DNA from 2 places in the Dactylosporangium cerinum genome. Region 1 is predicted to be linked to the other one. Evidence: riboswitches for the same ligand, from Rfam matches in the RefSeq annotation. Region 1 holds a riboswitch; the other holds the start of a gene.
What was found. Region 1 has a riboswitch for glycine ahead of gcvP (aminomethyl-transferring glycine dehydrogenase). Riboswitches for the same ligand answer to the same signal wherever they lie in the genome.
Positions count from the first base shown of each region.

Region 1 (5,370 bases):
TTGCGGCCTTTCGGAGGAGAGCGACCTTGAAGTACCTGCTGCTGAAGCACTACCGGGGCGGTCCGAAGCCGGCGCACGAATACGCGCCGATGGACCAGTGGACGCCGGAGGAGGTCGACGCGCACGTGCAGTACATGCGCGACTTCGCGGTCCGACTGCAGGAGACCGGTGAGCTCGTCGACGAACGTGCCCTCTCGCCCGAGGGCGCGTTCGTCCGGTCCGACGGCGAGAACCGTCCGCCGGTGACCGACGGCCCCTTCGTCGAGACCAAGGACCTCGTCGCCGGCTGGATGATCATCGACGTCGAGTCCTGGGACCGCGCCGTCGAACTGGCCGGCGAGCTGTCGGCCGCCCCCGGCCCCGGCGGCCGGCCGATCCAGGAGTGGCTGGAGGTCCGGCCGATCCTCACCATGTCGCTGACCGATCCGGAGTGAACGTATCCCTGCTGCGGGACCTGGTGCCCGCAGTCATCGGTGTCCTCGTCCGGCGCGGAGCGGACTTCGCGTCGGCCGAGGACGCCGTGCAGGAGGCCCTCATCAAGGCCCTGTCGACCTGGCCGGACGACCCACCCCGCGACGCGAAGGGGTGGCTGGTCGCGGTCGCCTGGCGCAAGCACCTCGACGTCGTGCGCGCCGAGGCGTCCCGGCGCGGCCGGGAGCTCGCCGTGGAGGCGCTCGCCCCGGACGGCCCGGCCCTGGCCACCGACGACACGCTGCGCCTGTACTTCCTGTGCGCCCATCCCACCCTGCCATCCGCCGCCGCGGTCGCCCTGACCCTGCGCGCCGTCGGCGGCCTGACCACCCGGCAGATCGCCGCGGCGTACCTGGTCCCCGAGGCGACCATGGCCCAGCGCATCAGCCGGGCCAAGAAGCGCCTCGCGGGCCTGCCGCTCGACCAGCCCGGCGACCTCGGCACCGTGCTGCGCGTCCTGTACCTCGTCTTCAACGAGGGCTACAGCGGCGACGTCGACCTGGCCGCCGAGGCGATCCGGCTGGCCCGGCAGCTGACCACCCTCACCGACGAGCCCGAGGTCGCCGGGCTGCTCGCCCTCATGCTGCTGCAACACGCCCGCCGCGCCTCCCGCACCGGCCCCGGCGGCCGCCTCGTGCCCCTCGCTGCACAGGACCGGTCGCGCTGGGACACCACCCTCATCGCGGAGGGCGTGACGATCCTGCAGAGCGCCCTGGCCCGCGACCGCCTGGGCGAATACCAGGCCCAGGCCGCGATCGCCGCCCTGCACGCCGACGCCCGTTCGGCCGAGGAGACCGACTGGGTGCAGATCGTGGAGTGGTACGACGAGCTGCTCACCCTGACCGGCAGCCCCGTCGTGCGCCTCAACCGCGCGGTGGCCCTCGGCGAGGCCGACGGCCCGCAGGCGGGCCTGGCGGCTCTGGCGGCCGTGGATCCGTCCGTGCCCCGCTTCACGGCCGTGTCGGCCCACCTGCACGAACGCGCCGGCGACCTGGCCCGCGCCGCCGACCTCTACGCCGAAGCCTCCCACGCCGCCCCGAGCCTCCCGGAACGCGACCACCTCACCCGCCAGGCCGCCCGCATCCGCCACCACCTGCGCCCCCGGACACCCCCGTGACCACCACCCGGTCACGGTGGCTCGATCGATCGTGCGACCACCTGGTTGATGAGTGGCTCGTGGACACCAGCTATCAACCAGGTGGTGGCGGTTTCCCGCAGTTCGGGAAGCGCGGGCAACGGCCGCGTCCAGTCCGAGGACCGCAACGCGATGCTGCCGGAGGCGGTTGGGGGAGTGTGGCCGCGCTCGGGCACGGGGTGGTGAGTCGGACAGCGGGTCCGGGTATCGTCCCGGCTGGTCCGTGAGGATCGGGGGCCGACCCGAGGAGGATCATGAGGCGCAGTGCCGCGCTGGCGGTCATGGTGATGGTGGCGGTGACCGTGAGCGGTTGCAGCTCGTCCGGAGGTGCCGACGCCGCCAAGGCCACGGGCCCGTCGGGTGCGTCAGCCGAGTCCGGCGCGCAGGGCCTGTCGCCCGGCGCCGTGCCGGGGTCGTCCGGCCCATCGGGCGCCGCGTCCTCAGGCGCCGCCCAGGCCGGCTGCACCATCTTTCCCGCGGACAACGTCTGGCACGCCGACGTGTCGAAGCTGCCCGTGCACCGTGACTCCGCGGCCTGGGTGGCCAGCATCGGGGCGTCCGCGCACGCGCATCCCGACTTCGGCGCGGGGCTCATCGACGGCGCGCCGTTCGGCATCCCGGTCACCACCGTCGGCGCGGGGCAGGCCACGGTCAAGGTGACCTTCGAGTACGCCGACGAGAGCGACAAGGGCCCCTACCCGGTCCCGCGCAACGCCCGCGTCGAGGGCGGCCCGAACGCCGACGGCGACCGGCACGTCATCGTCCACGACACCGCGGCGTGCAAGGCGTACGAGCTCTTCGACGCCCACCCGAACGCGGACGGCTCCTGGAAGGCCGGCTCGGGTGCCGTGTTCGACCTGCGCCGCAACGACCTGCGCAAGGCCGGCTGGACGTCGGCGGACGCGGCCGGGTTGTCGATCCTCGCCGGGCTGCCGCGCGCCGACGAGGTCGCGGCCGGCCGGATCGACCACGCGATCCGATTCACCGCGCCCCGCACGAAGAAGGCCTATGTCTGGCCGGCCCGCCACGCCGCCTCGTCGGCCACGGACCCGGCGCTGCCTCCGATGGGCGCCCGCTTCCGGCTGAAGGCTTCCGTCGACATCTCCAAGTTCCCTCCTCAGGCCCGCGTGGTGGCGCAGGCGCTCAAGCAGTACGGCGCGATCCTCTCCGACAACGGATCTCCGTGGTTCTTCTCCGGCACCCAGGACGACCGGTGGAAGAACGACCAGCTCAACGCCTTGAAGGGCCTCTCCGGCAAGGACTTCGAGGCGGTCGACGGTTCGCTGCTGATGGTGGACGCGAACTCCGCCCGCTGCCGCCCCTGAATCATAACCTAGCTTCCTAGGACGCACCAGCCGCTGTGGCGTCGCCCACGCAGAAGCGACCATGGTCAGATTCGCGGCACTTGGTAGATTGGGCATGCCGGCAATACCCGCGCGGGAGAGACCGTCTGCACCCAGGACGGCGCCGAAGGGGCAAATCCTCCCCGGAACCTCTCAGGCAGAAGGACCGCGACGGGTTGGCACCTCTGGAGGCCACACGACAGAGGGGGAGGGACGTGCGCACCCCCGACCCCGGATCCGAAAGAGTGTGGCCAATGACCAATTTCGCCAGCCGGCACATCGGACCATCCCCGGACGAGCAGTCCCGGATGCTCAAGACCGTCGGGTATGACTCGGTCGAGGCGCTGATGACGGCCGCCATCCCGGGCTCCATCCGCTGGCACCAGCCCCTCGCGCTGCCCCTCGCGGCGTCCGAGGCCGAGGTGCTGGGGGAGCTGCGGGCCCTGGCGTCGGCCAACCGCACCCTGGTCAGCATGATCGGCCTCGGCTACTACGGCACCCACACGCCGCCGGTCATCCTGCGCAACGTGCTCGAGGACCCGTCGTGGTACACGGCCTACACGCCGTACCAGCCGGAGATCAGCCAGGGGCGGCTCGAGGCGCTGCTGAACTTCCAGACGGTGATCACGGACCTGACCGGTCTGCCGGTCGCCGGTGCGTCGCTGCTGGACGAGGCGACCGCGGCCGCCGAGGCGATGACCCTCGCCCGCCGGTCGTCGAAGGTCAAGGCCGACGTCTACGTCGTGGACAAGGACGTCCTGCCGCAGACCCTCGCGGTGATCCGGACCCGCGCCGAGCCGCTGGGCATCACCGTCCACGTGGCCGACCTGACCGGGAACCAGAGGCCGGAGGAGTACTTCGGCATCCACCTGCAGTACCCGGGCGCGTCCGGCGCGGTCCGCGACTACGAGCGGCTGACGGCGGAAGCCCACGAAAAGGGCGCGATCGTCACGTTCGCCGCGGACCTGCTCGCGCTGTGCCTGCTGCGCGAGCCGGGTGCGTTCGGCGCGGACGTCGCGGTCGGCAGCGCTCAGCGGTTCGGGGTGCCGATGGGCTTCGGCGGGCCGCACGCCGGGTACATGTCGGTCCGCAAGGGCCTGGAGCGCACGCTGCCCGGCCGGCTGGTCGGCGTGTCGAAGGACGCGGACGGCGCCCCGGCCTATCGGCTGGCGCTGCAGACCCGTGAGCAGCACATCCGGCGGGAGAAGGCGACCAGCAACATCTGCACCGCGCAGGTCCTGCTCGCCGTGACGGCCAGCATGTACGCGGTGTACCACGGCCCGGACGGGCTGCGGGGGATCGCCTCGCGCACCCACGACATGGCGGTGCGGCTGGCTGCGGGGCTGCGCGCCGGCGGGGTCACCACGGAGCACGACGCGTTCTTCGACACGGTGACGGCGGTCGTGCCGGGCAACGCGGAGCAGGTGACGAAGGCCGCCGCGGACCGTGGGATCAACCTGCGGCAGGTGGACGCCGACCGGGTCGGGATCGCGTGCGACGAGACGACGACGTTCGGTCACCTGCGCGACGTGCTGGCCGCGTTCGGCCTGTCGCACGTCGACGTGACGGCGCTGGACACCGCCGACGTGGTGCCGGCCGAGCTGCGGCGCACCAGCGACTTCCTGTCGCACCCGGTGTTCGGCACGCACCGCTCGGAGACGGCGATGCTGCGGTACCTCAAGCGCCTGTCGGACCAGGACTACGCGCTGGACCGGGGGATGATCCCGCTCGGCTCGTGCACGATGAAGCTCAACGCGACCGTGGAGATGGAGCCGATCACCTGGCCCGAGTTCGCCAACGTGCACCCGTTCGCGCCGGCGTCGCAGACGCAGGGATACCGGAAGCTGATCGGCGACCTGGAGCAGTGGCTGGCGGAGGTGACCGGCTACGACGCGGTGTCGCTGCAGCCGAACGCCGGCTCGCAGGGGGAGCTCGCCGGGTTGCTGGCGATCCGGGCGTATCACCACTCGCGGGGCGACACCGAGCGGGACATGTGCCTCATCCCGTCCAGCGCGCACGGCACGAACGCGGCCAGCGCCGTGATGGCCGGCATGCGCGTGGCCGTCGTGGCGTGTGACGAGCTGGGCAACGTGGACCTCGGCGACCTCGAGGCGAAGATCGAGCTGCACCGGGACCGGCTGGCCGCGATCATGGTCACGTATCCGTCGACGCACGGGGTCTACGAGACGGGCATCGCCGACCTGTGTGCCAAGGTGCACGAGGCGGGTGGCCAGGTGTATGTCGACGGCGCGAACCTCAACGCGCTGCTCGGCTATGCCAAGCCGGGGCAGTTCGGGGCGGACGTGTCGCACCTGAACCTGCACAAGACGTTCTGCATCCCGCACGGCGGTGGCGGTCCCGGGGTCGGCCCGGTGGCGGTCCGCGCGCACCTGGCGGCGTTCCTGCCGTCGCACCCGATCC
Region 1 is NZ_JBHSIU010000046.1:103,356-108,725, forward strand. It holds gene ACFPIJ_RS34270 (YciI family protein) at 27-434, shown strand; gene ACFPIJ_RS34275 (RNA polymerase sigma factor) at 431-1,588, shown strand; gene ACFPIJ_RS34280 (hypothetical protein) at 1,861-2,931, shown strand; glycine riboswitch at 3,034-3,128, shown strand; gene gcvP (aminomethyl-transferring glycine dehydrogenase) at 3,204-5,370, shown strand, end outside.

Region 2 (5,370 bases), on a different contig from region 1:
GACGAGGTCGCTGACGGACTTCGTGGACTCGATCTCGCCGCAGGGCACCCCGGCGGTGACGGCGGCGCCGACGTCGGGCAGCTGGACGTACACGATGTCGCCGAGGGACGACGCGGCGAACGCGGTGATCCCCACGACGCCGTCGAGCAGCCACTCGTGGTCGCGGGTGTAGGACAGGTGCGGCGGGATCTCGGACATGATGCTCACCTCTGCGAGGAGTAGAAGGGCAGCGTGACGACGTGGGCGTCGACGCCGGTGCCGCGGACGTCGACGGTGAGCCGGGTCCCGGGTGCGGACCAGCCGGTCGCGACGTAGGCCATCGCGACGGGGTGGCCGAGGGTCGGGGAGAGCGCGCCGCTGGTGACGGCCCCGACGGTGGTGCCCTCCGCCAGCACCGGGTAGCCCGCCCGGGGCGCCCGCCGGGTGCCGGTGACCAGGCCGACGAGCGTGGCGAAACCGCCCGTGGCGCGCTGGCGGCGCAGGGCGGCGGCGCCGACGAAGTCCCGTTTGTCGAAGGCGACGACCCGTTCGAGGCCGGCCTGTAGCGGGGTCACCCGGACGGACAGTTCGTGGCCGTACAACGCCATCCCGGCCTCCAGGCGCAGCGTGTCCCGGCAGGCGAGCCCCGCGGGAGACGGGCCGCGGTCGAGCAGGGACCGCCACACGGCCACGGCGTCGGCGGGGCGGCAGTACACCTCGAAGCCGTCCTCGCCGGTGTACCCGGTCCGGGCGAGCAGCACGTCCCGGCCCGCGACCGCGAAGGCCCGGATCCCGTAGTAGGGCAACGGCCCCGGGTCGAGCATCGCCGCGGCGGCCGGGCCCTGCACCGCGATCAGCGCCCAGTCGGCCGACGCGTCGCGGACGTCGACGCCGAAGCCGTCGGCGTGCTCGCGCAGCATCACGTGGACGACCGTGGTGTTGGCCGCGTTGGCCACGACCAGGTAGCGGAGCTCGGCGAGGCGGTAGACGACCAGGTCGTCCAGGACGCCGCCGTTGTCGTGGCAGAGCATGGTGTATCGGGCGCGCCCGACCGGCAGCGTCGACAGCCGGCCGACGAGCGCGTGGTCGAGGAACCGGCCCGCGTCGGCGCCGGTGACCTCGAGCTCGCCCATGTGGGACAGGTCGAACAACCCGGCGGCGCGGCGCACGGCGTGATGCTCGGCGAGCTCGCTCCGGTAGCGCAGCGGCATGCGCCGGCCGGCGAAGTCGGTGAAGGTGGCACCCAGATCGCGGTGCACGTCGAACAGCGGTGTCACGAGAGGCTCCCTGAGTCCGGGTGCCGTCGCGGACGGCACCCCTGCTGGGTGGCCTCCCCGCTCTGTCATCGGAGCCTGAGAGCTTCACCGCCCACGGGAGACACCGTGGGGCGGTTTGCACCGTGGGCGCAGGACAGCTGTCGTCCTGACTTTCCAGAGTCGCCTGACCGCGGCGGTACCTGTGCCTGAGAGATTCTGGGGAGAACGTTGCTCCTTCGGCGCCCCGGTGGTGTCCGGGGGCTCTCCCGTCGCGGGTCGTGCAGCGCGATATGTGGTTGTGATCCAGGACCGTAAGACCCGCCGCGGCGCCGCGTCAAGTCGCAGAAAGTGTTATGGCACGTGCCCGGCCAGGGTCTGCGGGATGGTACGAACCAGGTACCGCAGCGGCAGGAGCGATCGGCGATGGTGCAGACACAGACCGACGAGGTGCTCGTTGCGGCGGCCCGTGACGGGGACCGGGCCGCCGTCGAGGCGCTCGCCGCGCGCTACCTGCCGCTCGTCTACACCGTCGTCGGCCGCGGCGCGGACCGGGATCTCGACGTCGACGACATCGTCCAGGACACGATGATGCGGGTCGTGACGGGCGTGTCCGGGGTGCGGCAGGCGGAACGGTTCCGGTCGTGGGTGGTGACGATCGCGTTGCGGCAGCTCGCCGACGCCCGCGCCGAGGCCCGCCGGTCCCGGCTGAGCCGCGCCGACGACCCGGCCGGCGACGACCGGGAGGACCCGGCGGCGGACTTCGTCGGGCTCACCGTCCTGCGGCAGGTCCTCGACACCGAGCAGCGCGAGATCGCCGAGGCGGCCCGGTGGCTGGACCCGGCGTTCCGCGTGGTGCTGTCGCTGTGGTGGCTGGAGGCCGGCGGGCACCTGACCCGGGCCGAGGTCGCCGAGGCCCTGGAGCTGTCCGCGGCGCACGCCGGGGTCCGGGTGCAGCGGATGCGGGAGCAGCTGGACGTGGCCCGTTCGGTGGTCCGGGCGCTGGATGCGGCGCCGGGCTGCCCGGCGTTGCGGGACACCACATCCGGCTGGGACGGCGAACTGGATCCGTTGTGGCGCAAGCGGATCGCCCGGCACGTCCGGGACTGCCCACGGTGCTCGGAGCGGTCGCGGCGGCTCGCCGCGGCCGAGGGGCTCCTCGCCGGCCTGCCGCTGCTGGCCCCGCCGGCCCCGCACCAGCCCCGCCGGCGCCGCCCCGGTCAGCTTCGGTGTGGCGGGCAGGGTGGTGAAGAACGGCGGCACGCCTGCCGTCTTCGACGCGACGGGCTTCGAGGGCGCGGCCGATCCGAGCCCGCCGGAGCCGGCCGGTTGTTGCGCACCGGCCGGGCCGGCGCTGGGACTGCTTGAAGGCGCCGCGCCGGTCTGCGTGGTGGGGTCGCAGCCCGTCACGGCGAACAGCGCGACGACGGCGAGGCCCGTCGCGGACAGGTGTCGCAAGCTCACTGGATCTCCTTCGGAACACATCGGCTCTGCGCAGACAAGAGACCGGCGCGCCCCGCAGGCCGTAACACTTTCCCTGATGCATTCACCGTGATCCATGCCGCGGGTATCATGTCGGCGGGAGCCGCACAGCGCCGCGGACAGCCTCTGAGCTGCGCCGCAGGCGCCGCCATGCACGTAAACCCGCATCGACGTGACGGAGCTCCCTGTGCAACTTTCAGCCCACATGAAACGCCTCGCCATCGGCGCGGCAGCCGTCCTGACCGCGACCGCCGCCGCGGTCGTCGTCGCCCAGAGTCCCGCCGGCGCGCACGGCTCGGTCACCGACCCGCCGTCGCGCAACTACGGCTGCTGGGCCCGGTGGGGCAGCGACTTCCAGAACCCGAACATGTCCCAGACCGACCCGATGTGCGCCCAGGCCTGGCAGGCCAACCCGGACACCATGTGGAACTGGAACGGCCTCTACCGCGAGGGCGTCGCCGGCAACCACCAGGCCGCCATCCCCGACGGCCAGCCCTGCAGCGGCGGGCGCACCCAGAACGGCCGGTACGCCTCCATGGACACCGTCGGAGCGTGGGTCGCCGCGACGAAGCCGAACAACTTCACCCTCACCCTGACCGACGCCGCCCAGCACGGGGCCGACTACCTGCGCATCTACATCACGAAGCAGGGCTTCGACCCGACCACCCAGCCGTTGACGTGGGCGAGCCTCGAGCTGGTCAACAGCACCGGCCGGTACGCGCCGGCGCCGCAGTACCAGGCGCAGGTCAACGCCGGTTCCCGGACGGGCCGGCACGTCATGTACACCATCTGGCAGGCGAGCCACCTCGACCAGTCGTACTACTTCTGCAGCGACGTGATCTTCACCGGTGGCCCCGGTCCGTCCGGCAGCGCGTCCGCGTCGCCCTCGCGGTCCACCAGCCCGTCGGCATCCGCCTCGGCGTCGGCGTCACCGTCGCGGTCCACCAGCGTCCCGCCGGGTGGCTGCACGGCGTCCTACGCCAAGACCAGCGAGTGGGCCGGCGGCTTCGGCGCCAACGTCACCGTGACCGCCGGCGGCGCCGGCACGAACGGCTGGACGGTCAAGCTGACCTGGGCCAACGGGCAGACGATCACGTCGTTCTGGAACGCGACGATCACCTCGGCCGGGGGCGTCTCGACCGCCGTGAACGCGAGCTACAACGGCAAGCTGAGCGCCGGACAGTCCACGAGCTTCGGCTTCAACGGATCCTGGACCGGCACCAACACGGCACCCACGGTCACCTGCACCGCCACCTGACTTGCCACGCCTAGCCTTTCGAGATAGCTTTTTAAAAAGCTTTCTTGGGAGGTGTACGTGCAACGCCAGGTACTTGTTCAGCACGCCCACGTCGTGCCCGGCAGCGGTCCGGAGCTGCCGGGCACCGACGTCCTCTGCACCGACGGGGTCATCACCGCCGTCGGTGCGGGTCTCGCGGCGCGGGCCGCGCCCGGCTGCGAGGTCATCGACGCGACGGGACTCACGGTGACGGCCGGGTTCGTCGACGCGCACCGGCACGTGTGGCAGGCGCCGCTGCGCGGTGCCGGCGCCGACATGCCGATGTCGCGGTACTTCACGGAGATCCTCGGCGCCGCGCTGTCCTCGCTGTCGGCCGCGGACGCCGGCCGCGCGACGCGGCTCGGCGCGGATGCGGCCCTGAACGCCGGGATCACCACCGTCTTCGACTACAGCAACGCCACCCTGTCCCCCGCGCACACCGACGCGGTCGTGGACGCCTTCGCCGGATCCGGGATCCGCGCCGTGGTCGGTCACGGCCGCTTCGACGCCGACGACGTGCGGCGCCTCGCCGTGCGGACCGGGCGGGTCACCGGGGCTCTGGCTGTCCTCGGCCCGGAGTACGGCGACTGGGACGAGACGGTCGCGCAGCTCGCGTTCGGCCGCGACCTCGGGATGATGGTCTCCGCGCACGTGGGCGGCGCCTGCGTGCGGCGGCTGCACGACGCCGGGCTGCTCGGCCCGGACCTGCAGCTGGTGCATCTCAACGCGGTCACCCCGGAGGACGCGAAACTGCTCGCCGCGTCCGGCACGGCCGTGGTGGTGACCCCGACCGTGGAGGCGGTGATGGGCCACGGCGCGTCCGCATACGAGCGGCTCGCCGACGCCGGGGCCCGGCCCGCGTTCGGGGTGGACGTCGTCATCAACAACCCGCCGGACCTGTTCGAGCCGTTGCGCGACACGCTGCGCACGATGCGGCTGCGGTCGGGTTCGGCGTCGGCACCCGCGGCCGCGGACCTCCTACGGGCGGCAACGCTCGACGGTGCCCGGGCCGTGGGTCTCGCCGACGTGATCGGCACCGTGGAGGTCGGGAAGCGGGCCGACCTGCTGCTCCTCCACGGCCTCGGGCACCTGCGCGGCGACCGGGCCGGGGCGGTCGTGTCGTGCCTGACCGCGCTCGACGTGCGGACCGTGCTCGTCGACGGTCACGTGGTCAAGCGGGACGGCCGCTTGACCACGTGAACTCGCCGTTCCAGCGGGCCTAGAAGTTGTCGGCGGTGCGGATCCGGCCGCGCAGGAACGCGCCGGACTCGCTCAGCGAGGACGGGTTCGTCCAGCTGCCCGCGGCACAGGTGCCGGGGCGGAACGCGGCGCTGCTCTCGTTCGCGTCCGAGTAGGTCCAGTTCGCGTAGCTGATCTTCT
Region 2 is NZ_JBHSIU010000130.1:379,512-384,881, reverse strand. It holds gene gcvH (glycine cleavage system protein GcvH) at 1-198, opposite strand, end outside; gene gcvT (glycine cleavage system aminomethyltransferase GcvT) at 204-1,256, opposite strand; glycine riboswitch at 1,309-1,419, opposite strand; glycine riboswitch at 1,420-1,514, opposite strand; gene ACFPIJ_RS59705 (sigma-70 family RNA polymerase sigma factor) at 1,659-2,600, shown strand; gene ACFPIJ_RS59700 (lytic polysaccharide monooxygenase auxiliary activity family 9 protein) at 2,920-3,972, shown strand; gene ACFPIJ_RS59695 (amidohydrolase family protein) at 4,030-5,190, shown strand; gene ACFPIJ_RS59690 (cellulase family glycosylhydrolase) at 5,210-5,370, opposite strand, start outside.
Region 2: it holds a riboswitch for glycine, as region 1 does, so the genes downstream of both, gcvT (glycine cleavage system aminomethyltransferase GcvT) here and gcvP (aminomethyl-transferring glycine dehydrogenase) in region 1, are expected to answer to the same signal.